Regions from separate parts of the Pseudomonas sp. DG56-2 genome, predicted to be linked through region 1. Evidence: riboswitches for the same ligand, from Rfam matches in the RefSeq annotation. Region 1 holds a riboswitch; the other holds the start of a gene.
What was found. A riboswitch is a leader RNA that binds a small molecule or an ion and turns the genes downstream of it on or off. The one in region 1 is predicted to bind cobalamin.
Positions count from the first base shown of each region.

Region 2: it holds a riboswitch for cobalamin, as region 1 does, so the genes downstream of both, cobO (cob(I)yrinic acid a,c-diamide adenosyltransferase) here and cobW (cobalamin biosynthesis protein CobW) in region 1, are expected to answer to the same signal.

Region 1 is NZ_CP032311.1:3,120,399-3,125,660, reverse strand. It holds gene cobM (precorrin-4 C(11)-methyltransferase) at 1-86, opposite strand, end outside; gene D3Z90_RS13995 (cobalamin biosynthesis protein) at 114-515, opposite strand; gene D3Z90_RS13990 (CbtA family protein) at 521-1,213, opposite strand; gene D3Z90_RS13985 (CbtB domain-containing protein) at 1,224-1,409, opposite strand; cobalamin riboswitch at 1,507-1,739, opposite strand; cobalamin riboswitch at 1,800-1,998, shown strand; gene cobW (cobalamin biosynthesis protein CobW) at 2,094-3,161, shown strand; gene cobN (cobaltochelatase subunit CobN) at 3,165-5,262, shown strand, end outside.
Region 2 is NZ_CP032311.1:1,412,932-1,418,193, reverse strand. It holds gene D3Z90_RS06635 (cobyrinate a,c-diamide synthase) at 1-1,063, opposite strand, end outside; gene cobO (cob(I)yrinic acid a,c-diamide adenosyltransferase) at 1,060-1,671, opposite strand; cobalamin riboswitch at 1,837-2,060, opposite strand; gene D3Z90_RS06625 (hypothetical protein) at 2,210-2,788, shown strand; gene D3Z90_RS06620 (sorbosone dehydrogenase family protein) at 2,857-4,173, shown strand; gene D3Z90_RS06615 (O-methyltransferase) at 4,225-4,875, opposite strand; gene D3Z90_RS06610 (C40 family peptidase) at 4,892-5,262, opposite strand, start outside.

The sequences.
Region 1 (5,262 bases):
ACCGGGCAGCGATGGATCAGGCGCTGGCCTTTTACCGTGATCAGCTCGGGGTCGCCGGGGCCGGCGCCGATGAAATAGACGGTCATGCGAAATCCTTGGAAAGAAAGTGCTGATTATCCGCCAAAGCCTGTGGCCGTGGCCAATGCCAGGCTGGCGTCACTCAGCAAGGTGCGCTTGACGTACAGTTGCGCCGAGCCTGCCATCTTCTCGGCCAGCGCCAGCGCTGCACTTTCGGCAACGCCATAGCAACCACTGTGCTCAAAGGCGACGGCTGAGCGATGGCTCAGGCGCGTCTCGAAAGCTGCCAGTTGAGCGGCAGAGAAAAACAGCAGGGGAACATTGAGGCGCCGGGCCAATTGATACAGCCCGGGTTCGTGTTCCTTGAGGTCGATACTGGCAAGACCCGCGACTGCCTCAAGCGGCAAGTCGTGGGCCTTGAGGGTGTGTTCCAGCAGGTTGCCCAGGGTTTGTGCTGGGCAACCTCGTCGGCAACCTATGCCGACGAATATCTGCATCGCAGTCAAGCCTGGGTCGGGCGACGGAACAGCCAGGCGCTGATCAGGCCCAAGGCCAGCCAGAACGCCGCGTTGGTCAGCAGTGAAGCGATCTTGAACTCGGCTTCCAGTGCTTGCGGCGCAAGCATTGCATGCACTTCAGGCTGTGGGGCGCCGATTACGTGCGGCACTACCAGCAGCACAACGCCGAGGGCCTTGAACAACCAATTGTGAGCAAACACGATCAACCCAAGCCCTGCGGCGGTTGCGGCAGCGGTACCCACCCACCAGGCCTGGCGCTGGGCCAGGTCGGCAGCGGCGGTACCCGGCAACTCCGGTGGCAGGCCCAGGGTCGGTGCCAGGCAGAACACAGCAAAGCCACCCAGGCCCCAGAGGGCTCCGGTGATCGCCGTCTTCGGCGCGCGCAGTGAGTACAACGCGGCGAGGATCAGGGCAAAGCCAACCGCGACCACCAGATTACCGCCGGTTGTCGAGACAACGCGTTGCCAACCGTCTTCGGGCGACCAGGCTTCGCTGTCGTGGTGGTGATCGGCAGCCACGCCGGGAGCGTGCTCGTGTGCTTCCACGGCCGGTGCTGCGCTTTCATAGGTTTCGGCCTGAAGAATCAGCGGCGCGACCCAAAAGCTTTGCAGCAGGGTCAGCAGCAGCGCAGCCAACAGTCCGGCGAAGCCTGCAGTACTTGCAATACGCTTGATCATCGGAAAGTACTCAATGGCAAGGGAAAGCAGCGCTGTGGCGCGTATCGTGGGCAGCGTTGTGCACCGCTTCGATATGCGAGAATCCGGCGAAGTAGACCAGGCACAGGCCCAGCAGCGAGGCACCAACGGCCACCAGCAGGCGCTGGCTGAGGCTTGTAGGGGTAACGGTAGGGTGACTGGCGGTACTGGTACGCATGGCGCTTTCCTCTTGGTGTTGTTCGGCAACAGGCAAGCGCAGGAAACCCCTGAACGCAGCTCGCCCAGGGGTTGCAACAGCGCCCGCCCACCGCGGGTTTGTCAAATCAGTGTTGGGCCGGTCTCCGGGCTGGTGAGGGCTGGCAAACTTACGCTCAGCCAAGGGCGTCACCTTCCCATGCCAAACTACGGGCACAGTGGTACTGACGCTTTGCTCACTTACCGTTGCGGGGGCAGCACCGGACTTGTCGTACACCCTTCAATAGCCGTGTATGACGCACCGGTTTCCCAGTTTCACCCTGTAAAGGGCACCCAAACGAATCGCACTAGCAAATCATGGGCGAAGTCAGGCGTCAATCGTGACAGCAGTTGACCCCGTACCGGGCACTGCGTAGCCTAGCCGCTTCGAGGTTCTTCGGCGTCGGCCGAAGCTAAGACGGGAACGCGGTTCAAGCCGCGGCTGCCCCCGCAACTGTAAGCATTGAAAACGTCTGACACAGCCACTGCAGTTCTGCGGGAAGGCGTCATTCGACTGGCCCGTGGCCGGTGCAATGCAAGCCAGGAGACCTGCCTCGAACAGTTTCCGACATAAACCGGGCGGGGTGATCCGGTGGCGAACGCGCCCAGGTGGTAGCACCTGTGGTTCTCGTCCCGCATGCCCGCCATCCTGCCAAGGGCATCGACAATGAAAACACTGGCCAAACTTCCCGTCACTATCGTCACCGGCTTTCTCGGCTCGGGCAAAACGACACTGCTTCGACACATGCTCGACAATGCCCAAGGGCGGCGCATCGCGGTGATCGTCAACGAATTCGGTGAGCTGGGCATCGACGGCGAGATTCTCAAGCAGTGCAGCATTGGTTGCACCGAAGAAGAGGCCAGCGGTCGTGTCTATGAGTTGGCCAACGGTTGCCTGTGCTGCACCGTGCAGGAAGAGTTCTTCCCAGTGATGCGCGAACTGGTTGCCCGCCGTGGCGATCTTGACCACATCCTTATTGAAACCAGCGGCCTGGCGCTGCCCAAACCGCTGGTTCAAGCGTTCCAGTGGCCGGAAATTCGCAATGCCTGCACAGTTGATGCGGTCATCACCGTAGTCGATAGTCCCGCAGTGGCTGCCGGTACCTTTGCAGCGTTCCCTGATCAGGTCGATGCCCAGCGCAAACTTGACCCTAACCTGGACCATGAGTCGCCGCTGCACGAGCTGTTCGCCGACCAACTGGCCAGCGCCGATCTGGTGGTGCTGAACAAGGCCGACCTGATTGCTGCGCAAGACCTGGCCAAGGTCCGTGCCGAAGTGCAGGAAGAGTTGCCGCCAGCGGTCAAGGTGATCGAAGCCAGCAGCGGCCGTTTGCCGCTGGAAGTGCTGCTGGGCCTGGGCGCCGAGTCGGAAGCGCATATCGATGGCCGGCGTACCCACCATGATTCGCACCACGATGATGACGATCACGATGATCATGACCATGACGCCTTCGACTCGATCTCCATCGAGCTGCCAGAAGCGCACGAAAGCCAATTGCTGGATGCCTTGACTCAATTGGTCGTGCAGCACGGCATTTTGCGAGTCAAGGGCTTCGCGGCAATTCCCGGTAAACCGATGCGTTTGCTGATCCAGGGTGTCGGTACTCGTTTCGACAAGCACTTCGACCGCGCCTGGCGCAGTGAAGAGCCGCGCTCTACGCGCCTGGTGCTGATCGGCCAGGAACTGGATGCGCTGCAACTGGAAGCGAGCCTGCGGGCCGCACTGAGCGCTTGACCCATGCACCTGCTGCGCACCCAGCCCGGTGGCTTCGTACCGGACGACAGTATTGCCGATCTCGGCCAGACGCCAGCCGAGCTGGTCATTCTCTGCAGCGGTGACTCGCACCTGGCACTGCTGGCCGAAACCGCCCAGCAGTTGCCCGAAAATTACCCCAGCCTGCGTCTGGCCAACCCGATGCAGGTACAGAATCATGCCTCGGTCGACCTCTATGTCGATGAGGTTCTGCGCCATGCCAAGGTGATTCTGGTATCGCTGCACGGCGGTGTCGGTTATTGGCGCTACGGCGTCGAGCAATTGCTGGAGCTTGCCGACCGTGGCGTGCAGTTGATTCTGGTGCCGGGTGATGATCGCCCGGACCCGGAGCTCACCGGCCTCAGTACGGTGCCCGCACAACAGGCCGAGCGGCTTTGGCACTTTTTGCGCCAGGGCGGCAAGGCCAATGCCCTGAATCTGTTCTACTGCCTGGCCAATCAGCTTTTGCAGCGCGATTATCCCTGGGATGAACCGCAGCAGTTGCCACGTACGGCGGTTTATCACCCGCGCAAAGCCACGGCGGTGCTCGACGACTGGTTTGCCCAGTGGCAGGTCGAACAGCCAGTGGTGCCGATACTCTTCTACCGCTCGCACCTGCAGGCTGCCAACACTGCTTTTATCGATACCTTCTGCGAGCGTTTGCAGCTAGCCGGACTCAACCCGTTGCCTATCGCTGTGGCCAGTCTCAAGGAGGCCGGTTGTTTTAGTCAGGTCGAAGACTGGCTGGATCAGGTCGACGCCGCGTTGATCATCAACACCACCGGCTTTGCTCAGTCCAGCCCGGAACAACCGAACCTGCGTCCGTTTCGCCGCGACGTTCCGGTGCTGCAGGCAATTTGCGCCCAGGACAACCAGCCAGGCTGGCAGGCCAGCGAGCAGGGCCTGGGGGCTCGCGACCTGGCCATGCACATTGTCTTGCCGGAATTGGACGGGCGCATCATCACACGACCGATCAGCTTCAAGGACCTGGCCTGGCGTAGCGAGCGCAGCCAGTCGGATGTGGTTTGCTATCGCCCGCATGCCGAGCGCATGGATTTCGTTGCCGAGTTGGCCCGTCGCTGGTGTGCACTGGCGCAGTTGCCCAATCAGGACAAGCGTGTAGCCTTGATTCTGGCCAACTACCCGACACGTGATGGACGCATCGGCAATGGCGTTGGTCTGGATACCCCGGCCGCGGCGCTGAACATCCTGCGTGCCCTGCAACGTCAGGGCTATCCACTAAGCAGCACCTTGCCGGACAGCGGCACGGCGCTGATTCAGGCGCTGCTCGGTGGCGTCAGCAATGATCTGCACAGCCTTGATCTGCGTCCGTGCCTGCAGAGCATGGCCTTGGAGGAGTATCAGGCCGCCTTTGCCACACTGCCGCAGGCCAACCAGGATGCAGTGCGCGCACGTTGGGGCGAGGCGGAGCTCGACCCGATGTTCCGCAACGGACGGATGATGGTCGCCGGTCTGCGGTTTGGCCTGACCTTTGTCGGCATCCAGCCGGCGCGTGGTTACCAACTGGACCAGAGCGCGGTTTACCACGATCCCGACCTGGTGCCGCCCCATGGCTACCTGGCGTTCTATTTCTGGCTGCGTCATGGCTTTGCTGCCGATGCATTGATCCATGTCGGCAAGCACGGCAACCTGGAGTGGCTGCCGGGCAAGGGCGTGGGTTTGTCCGCCAATTGCTGGCCAGATGCGTTGATCGGACCGCTGCCGAACATCTATCCGTTCATCGTCAATGACCCGGGCGAGGGCGCCCAGGCCAAGCGTCGCACCCAGGCGGTGATCATCGATCACTTGATGCCGCCGTTGACCCGTGCCGAAACCTACGGTCCGCTGCGACACCTGGAAGCGCTGGCCGATGAGTATTACGAAGCGCAGTTGCTCGATCCACGCCGGGCCCGAGAGTTGCAGCGCGATATTCTCGAACTGGTGCGCGATAACCACATCGATCGTGAGCTGCAGCTTGAAGGTGCACTGGATGATGCTGCGGTGTGGTTACCGCGTCTGGATACCTACTTGTGCGACCTCAAGGAGTCGCAGATTCGTGATGGCCTACATGTGTTTGGCGAGT
Region 2 (5,262 bases), 1.7 Mb from region 1:
GCTTCTGCATCACCGCTTCGCCCTCCAGCAGGCCAAGTAGCTCGGCACGCTCACCGGCCACATCGGTCAGGGCATCGAGCAGATAAAGCATGCCGCCGCATTCAGCGAGCACAGGCTTGCCGGCCTGATGATGGCTGCGAATCGCCGCGAGCATCGAGGTGTTCGCGGCCAACGCCTGGTGGTGCAGCTCCGGATAGCCGCCAGGCAAGTAAAGGCTGTCAGCCGGCGGCAGGGTTTGCTCATGCAGTGGCGAAAAGAATCTCAGCTCTGCCCCCATGGCCCGCAATAGATCGAGGTTGGCACCATAGGTGAACGCAAATGCTTCATCACGGGCCACGGCGATGGTCAGTCCTTCAAGCAAAGGTTCGATGGCCTGTGCGCTCGGCGCCGCAAAAGCCACTGCTGGCGGTAGCGACGACTCACAACTGGCCGCCAGGGCTGCTGCTGCGGCGTCGAGGCGAGCGTCCAGATCATTGAGCTCACTGGCCTGGACCAGGCCCAGGTGCCGACTTGGCAACTCAATGCCGGTTTCCCGCGACAGCCCGCCATACCAGCGCAACCCTTCAGTCAGGCTACCCTCGAGCAATTGCGCGTGGCGCAGCGTGCCGACACGGTTGGCCAGCACACCAGCAAAGGGTAAATCCGCTTGATAGCGAGCCAGCCCCAGCGCCAGGGCACCAAAGGTTTGAGCCATCGCCGTGCCGTCGATAACTGCCAACACCGGCACGGCAAAATGACGGGCCAGGTCGGCACTCGAAGGCGTGCCGTCGAACAGCCCCATGACGCCTTCGATCAGAATCAGGTCGGCATCGCCTGCAGCCTCCCAGAGCAGCCGCCGGCTTTCCTGCTCACCGACCATCCACAGATCCAGTTGATACACCGGTGCACCACTGGCTCGCTCCAGAATCATCGGATCGAGAAAGTCCGGACCGCACTTGAACACGCGGACCTTGCGCCCTTGATTGCGGTGCAGTCGCGCCAGGGCGGCGGTCACGGTGGTCTTGCCCTGGCCGGAGGCCGGGGCAGCAATCAGTACCGCCGGGCAGTGACGCGTGTCACTCATAGTTCAACGCCCTTCTGAGCACGAATGCCTGCCTGGAAAGCATGCTTGATCATGCCCATCTCGGTGACGGTGTCAGCCAACTCGATCATTTCATCCTTGGCACCGCGCCCCGTGACAATCACGTGTTGCATTGGCGGACGCGCCTGCAGGTCGCTGAGCACCTGTTCCAGATCGAGGTAGCCATGCTTGAGGGCAATGTTCAGCTCATCGAGCACGACGAAAGTGATCGCAGGGTCCTGCAGCAATTGACGGGAAACCGCCCAGGCGGCTTCGGCCGCGGCGATGTCGCGCTGGCGATCCTGGGTTTCCCAGGTGAAACCCTCGCCCATCACGTGATAGCGCACCTGCTCGGGGAAGCGACGGAAGAACAACTCTTCACCGGTGCTGTTGCGGCCCTTGATGAACTGCACCACGCCGCATTGCATGCCGTGGCCCATGGCCCGGGCAAGCATGCCGAAGGCCGAACTGCTCTTGCCTTTGCCGTTGCCACTGAGCACCAGGAGCAAACCGCATTCGTTCGGCGAGTTGGCAATACGCTCGTCGATTACTGCCTTCTTGCGCAGCATACGTGCCAGGTGGCGTTCGTCACGCTCGGTGGATTCAGTCATCGAAGTCTCCGCAAACCACTGTCAACCGTTGCACGACGATCCCTGCAGCGCAGCGCTGCACGAACTTCGAAGTAAAGACCAGGCGACAGATGAATGGATATGGCAGACGGAGCAATTGCGCGGGGCTGCGGCACAGGCCGAAGAGTACGCGCATCACCCTCCGTGATGCCGTTGGCTGTAACAGGCCGGTCTCCGGGCTCGTGAGTGGGTTCGAATACCCAGGATCGCGCGCCTTCCCGGGCTCGATTACCCAGTGGCCGTGCGCGGCCTTGACTCACTTACCGTTGCGGGGGCAGCGCCGGACTCGCACGCGTTTGCGCACCCACCGGCTTCCCTGTTTCACCCTGCCAGGCCATCGCCCACAGAGCACCTGAAACAAGTCGCGAAGGTTAGAGGGTTGCACCCGGAGCGTCAATGAAAGGCGCAGTACCGGCGTGGGTCAATGGCGCCTGCTTGGTCTTGTGCCAACGTACCCGCAGTGATATCAAATAGCCATGTCTTGGCTATGCTCAATTACAACAGCTACAAGGAGAGCGACATGCAAGGTCTGATCATCAATAACGCGCGCCTGGAATTCCTGCGCCCTGCCCTGGAACGCTGGGTAGCCTGCATTGACCGTTTCAATCAGGTGCTGGGCGACGCGCAGGCACCGTACTGGCATGGCGCCCAAGCCAACCTGAGCCTGCTTTCTACCGCCGCCTGGCAAGCGGAGCTTGTGACCTTGCAACACCACCAGAGCAAAAAGCAGCGTGACGAAGGTGAGCGGGAGGCGCGCTGCGACCTGTACATCGCCAGTCAGGACGAAGCCGCCTACCTGCAAGCCAGCCAACGCTGGCCATGCATCGGCCGCCTGGACCTGAACAACGCCCTGCAGGAAAGCGTCGCCGCCGCCCGCTACGTAGCAGCCCCCAGCCAGCTGAAAATCGCAGCCCTGTTTGCCAGCCCCTGGAAAGCCGGGCAGCACGCCAGCCCTGAAGAACTCCAGGACCTGGTCGAGGACCTGCAGAAACATACCGCCTGTGCCATCGCCTGGTACTTCCCCTACGCCTACCGCAAGCTGCACAACGAAGCCGGACACTATCATCCCGGCATTGCCCTGCTGCTCAAGCAGGCGTAGTTGAAGGAACCTCTGCCCGGCTGACCGCCTCTACTTTTTACAGTGGTCAACTTTGCAAGGGGAATGACATGGGCATGCACAGGATTGCGTTGCTATTGGCGGTTGCCGCCGGCTTGAGTGGCTGCGGGGAAACCGCTCGCTTGGAGGTCAGCGACGGTTTCGGACCCTCACCGCAGTTACCCGAACCGAACAAAACCCTGATCCCTACCGTCAACGTCGCCCCGGCCATCGGCTGGCCCCAGGGCGCCAAGCCAGTAGCAGCGGCTGGCACTCAGGTGGCAGCCTTTGCCGAAGGCCTGGATCATCCGCGCTGGCTGTATGTACTGCCCAATGGCGATGTGCTGGTTGCTGAAACCAATGCCCCACCCAAGCCTGAAGATGGCAAAGGCATTCGCGGCTGGATCATGGGCAAGGCCATGAGCCGCGCCGGTGCCGGAGTGCCGAGCGCCAATCGCATCAGCCTGCTGCGTGACAGTGACCATGATGGCGTAGCCGAAACGCGCACGACCTTTATCGAAAACCTCAATTCGCCGTTTGGCATGGCGCTGGTTGGCAACGACTTTTATGTGGCCGACACCGATCGCCTGCTGCGTTTCAACTACCAGCCCGGCGCCACCTCGATCCAGGGCCCCGGCACCCTGGTAGCCGTTCTACCCGGCGGCCCCTTGAATCATCACTGGACCAAAAACGTGATTGCCAGCCGCGACGGCACGAAACTCTATGTAACCGTCGGCTCCAACAGCAATGTCGGCGAAAACGGCCTGGAAAAGGAAAAAGGCCGCGCAGCGATCTGGGAAGTCGACCCCGCCAGCGGCAAGCAACGCCTGTTCGCATCCGGCCTGCGCAACCCCAACGGCATGGCGTGGGAACCCCACAGCGGGCAGCTGTGGACGGCAGTCAATGAGCGTGACGAGATCGGCAGCGACCTGGTGCCCGATTACATCACGTCGGTCAAGGACGGTGGTTTTTATGGCTGGCCGTACAGTTACTACGGCCAGAATATCGACAAAAGGGTCAGCCCCCAGGATCCACAACGGGTCGCCCAGGCTATCGCCCCGGACTACGCCGTCGGCCCGCACACCGCCTCACTGGGCCTGACCTTCGCTGAACCCGGCGTGCTGCCACCGCCTTTCGAAAACGGCGCCTTCATCGGCCAGCACGGCTCCTGGAACCGCAAACCGCACAGCGGCTACAAAGTGATCTTCGTGCCATTCAGCACTGCCGGCAAACCGGCGGGCAAACCCATCGACCTGCTCAGCGGCTTTCTCAGTGACGAAGGCAAGGCCATGGGCCGGCCGGTGGGTGTAATCAATGATCAGCGTGGCGGCTTGCTGGTAGCCGATGATGTGGGCAACAAGATCTGGCGAGTGAGCAAAGCCCAGTAGCCTTCAACTGGCAGCGAGCCCCGCGATCGGCGGCAAAGAGGCCGCGCCTGGCTACAAACGCTTACGGCAGAGTGTCAGACCATCGCCTATCGGCAGCATCGACAGGTCGACGCGCAGATCATTTTTCAGCGCCAGGTTCAGTGCCTGGATCGCGCGCGTATCGTCACTGTCCGCCTGCTCCTGTAAAACCCGCCCACTCCACAGGGTGTTGTCGAACACGACCAGACCGCCCGTGCGCAGCAAGCGCAGCGCCTCCTCCAGGTACAGCGGGTAATTGGCCTTGTCGGCATCGATGAAGATCAGGTCATAGCGCTCATCTGGCAAGGTGGCCAGGGTTTGCAAGGCCGGCCCCAAGCGCATCTCGATACGCTCGGCCACTGCAGCTTCGCGCCAGTAATGCCAGGCAATGTCGTTGTAGGTGCCCGGCAGGTCACAGCACAGTAATTGCCCATGGTCCATCGCCTGAGCCATGCACAAGGCGCTGTAGCCGGTGAACGTTCCGACCTCGATCACCCGTTGTGCGCCGATCAACCGCACCAGCAATGCCAGTAATTGGCCCTGCTCTGGTGCTACTTGCCATCGCGCTTCGGGCAATGCCTGGGTTTCTACGCGCAAGCGTGCCAGCAACGGCGTCTCGCGTACGGACACCGCTTGCAGGTAGTGGTAGAGAGCATCATCGAGGTAGAGCGTTTGCGCAGTCATCGCTTACCTCGACAGGTCAGGGGTTGCGGGCCAGGTGAGCAGGCACAATGACCCGCTTGGCATTCAGGTACGCCTTGTTCCAGTAGCTGTTGGACAGGTAGTCCAGGCGCACCGTGCCACCAGCGGAGGGGGCGTGAACGAAGCGGCCTTCGCCGACGTAGATGCCAGCATGGCTGACCTGAGCGCCGCCACTGGTGGCAAAGAACACCAGATCTCCGGACTGCAGGGCGCCGCGCTCGATGCTTGGCCCACGGATACCGATCATTTCGCGCGTGGTACGCGGCAGTGCAATGCCTGCAGCATCACGATAGACGTAGCCAATCAGGCCGCTGCAGTCAAAACCGGCATCCGGCGTGTTGCCGCCCCAGCGATAAGGCGTACCGACCA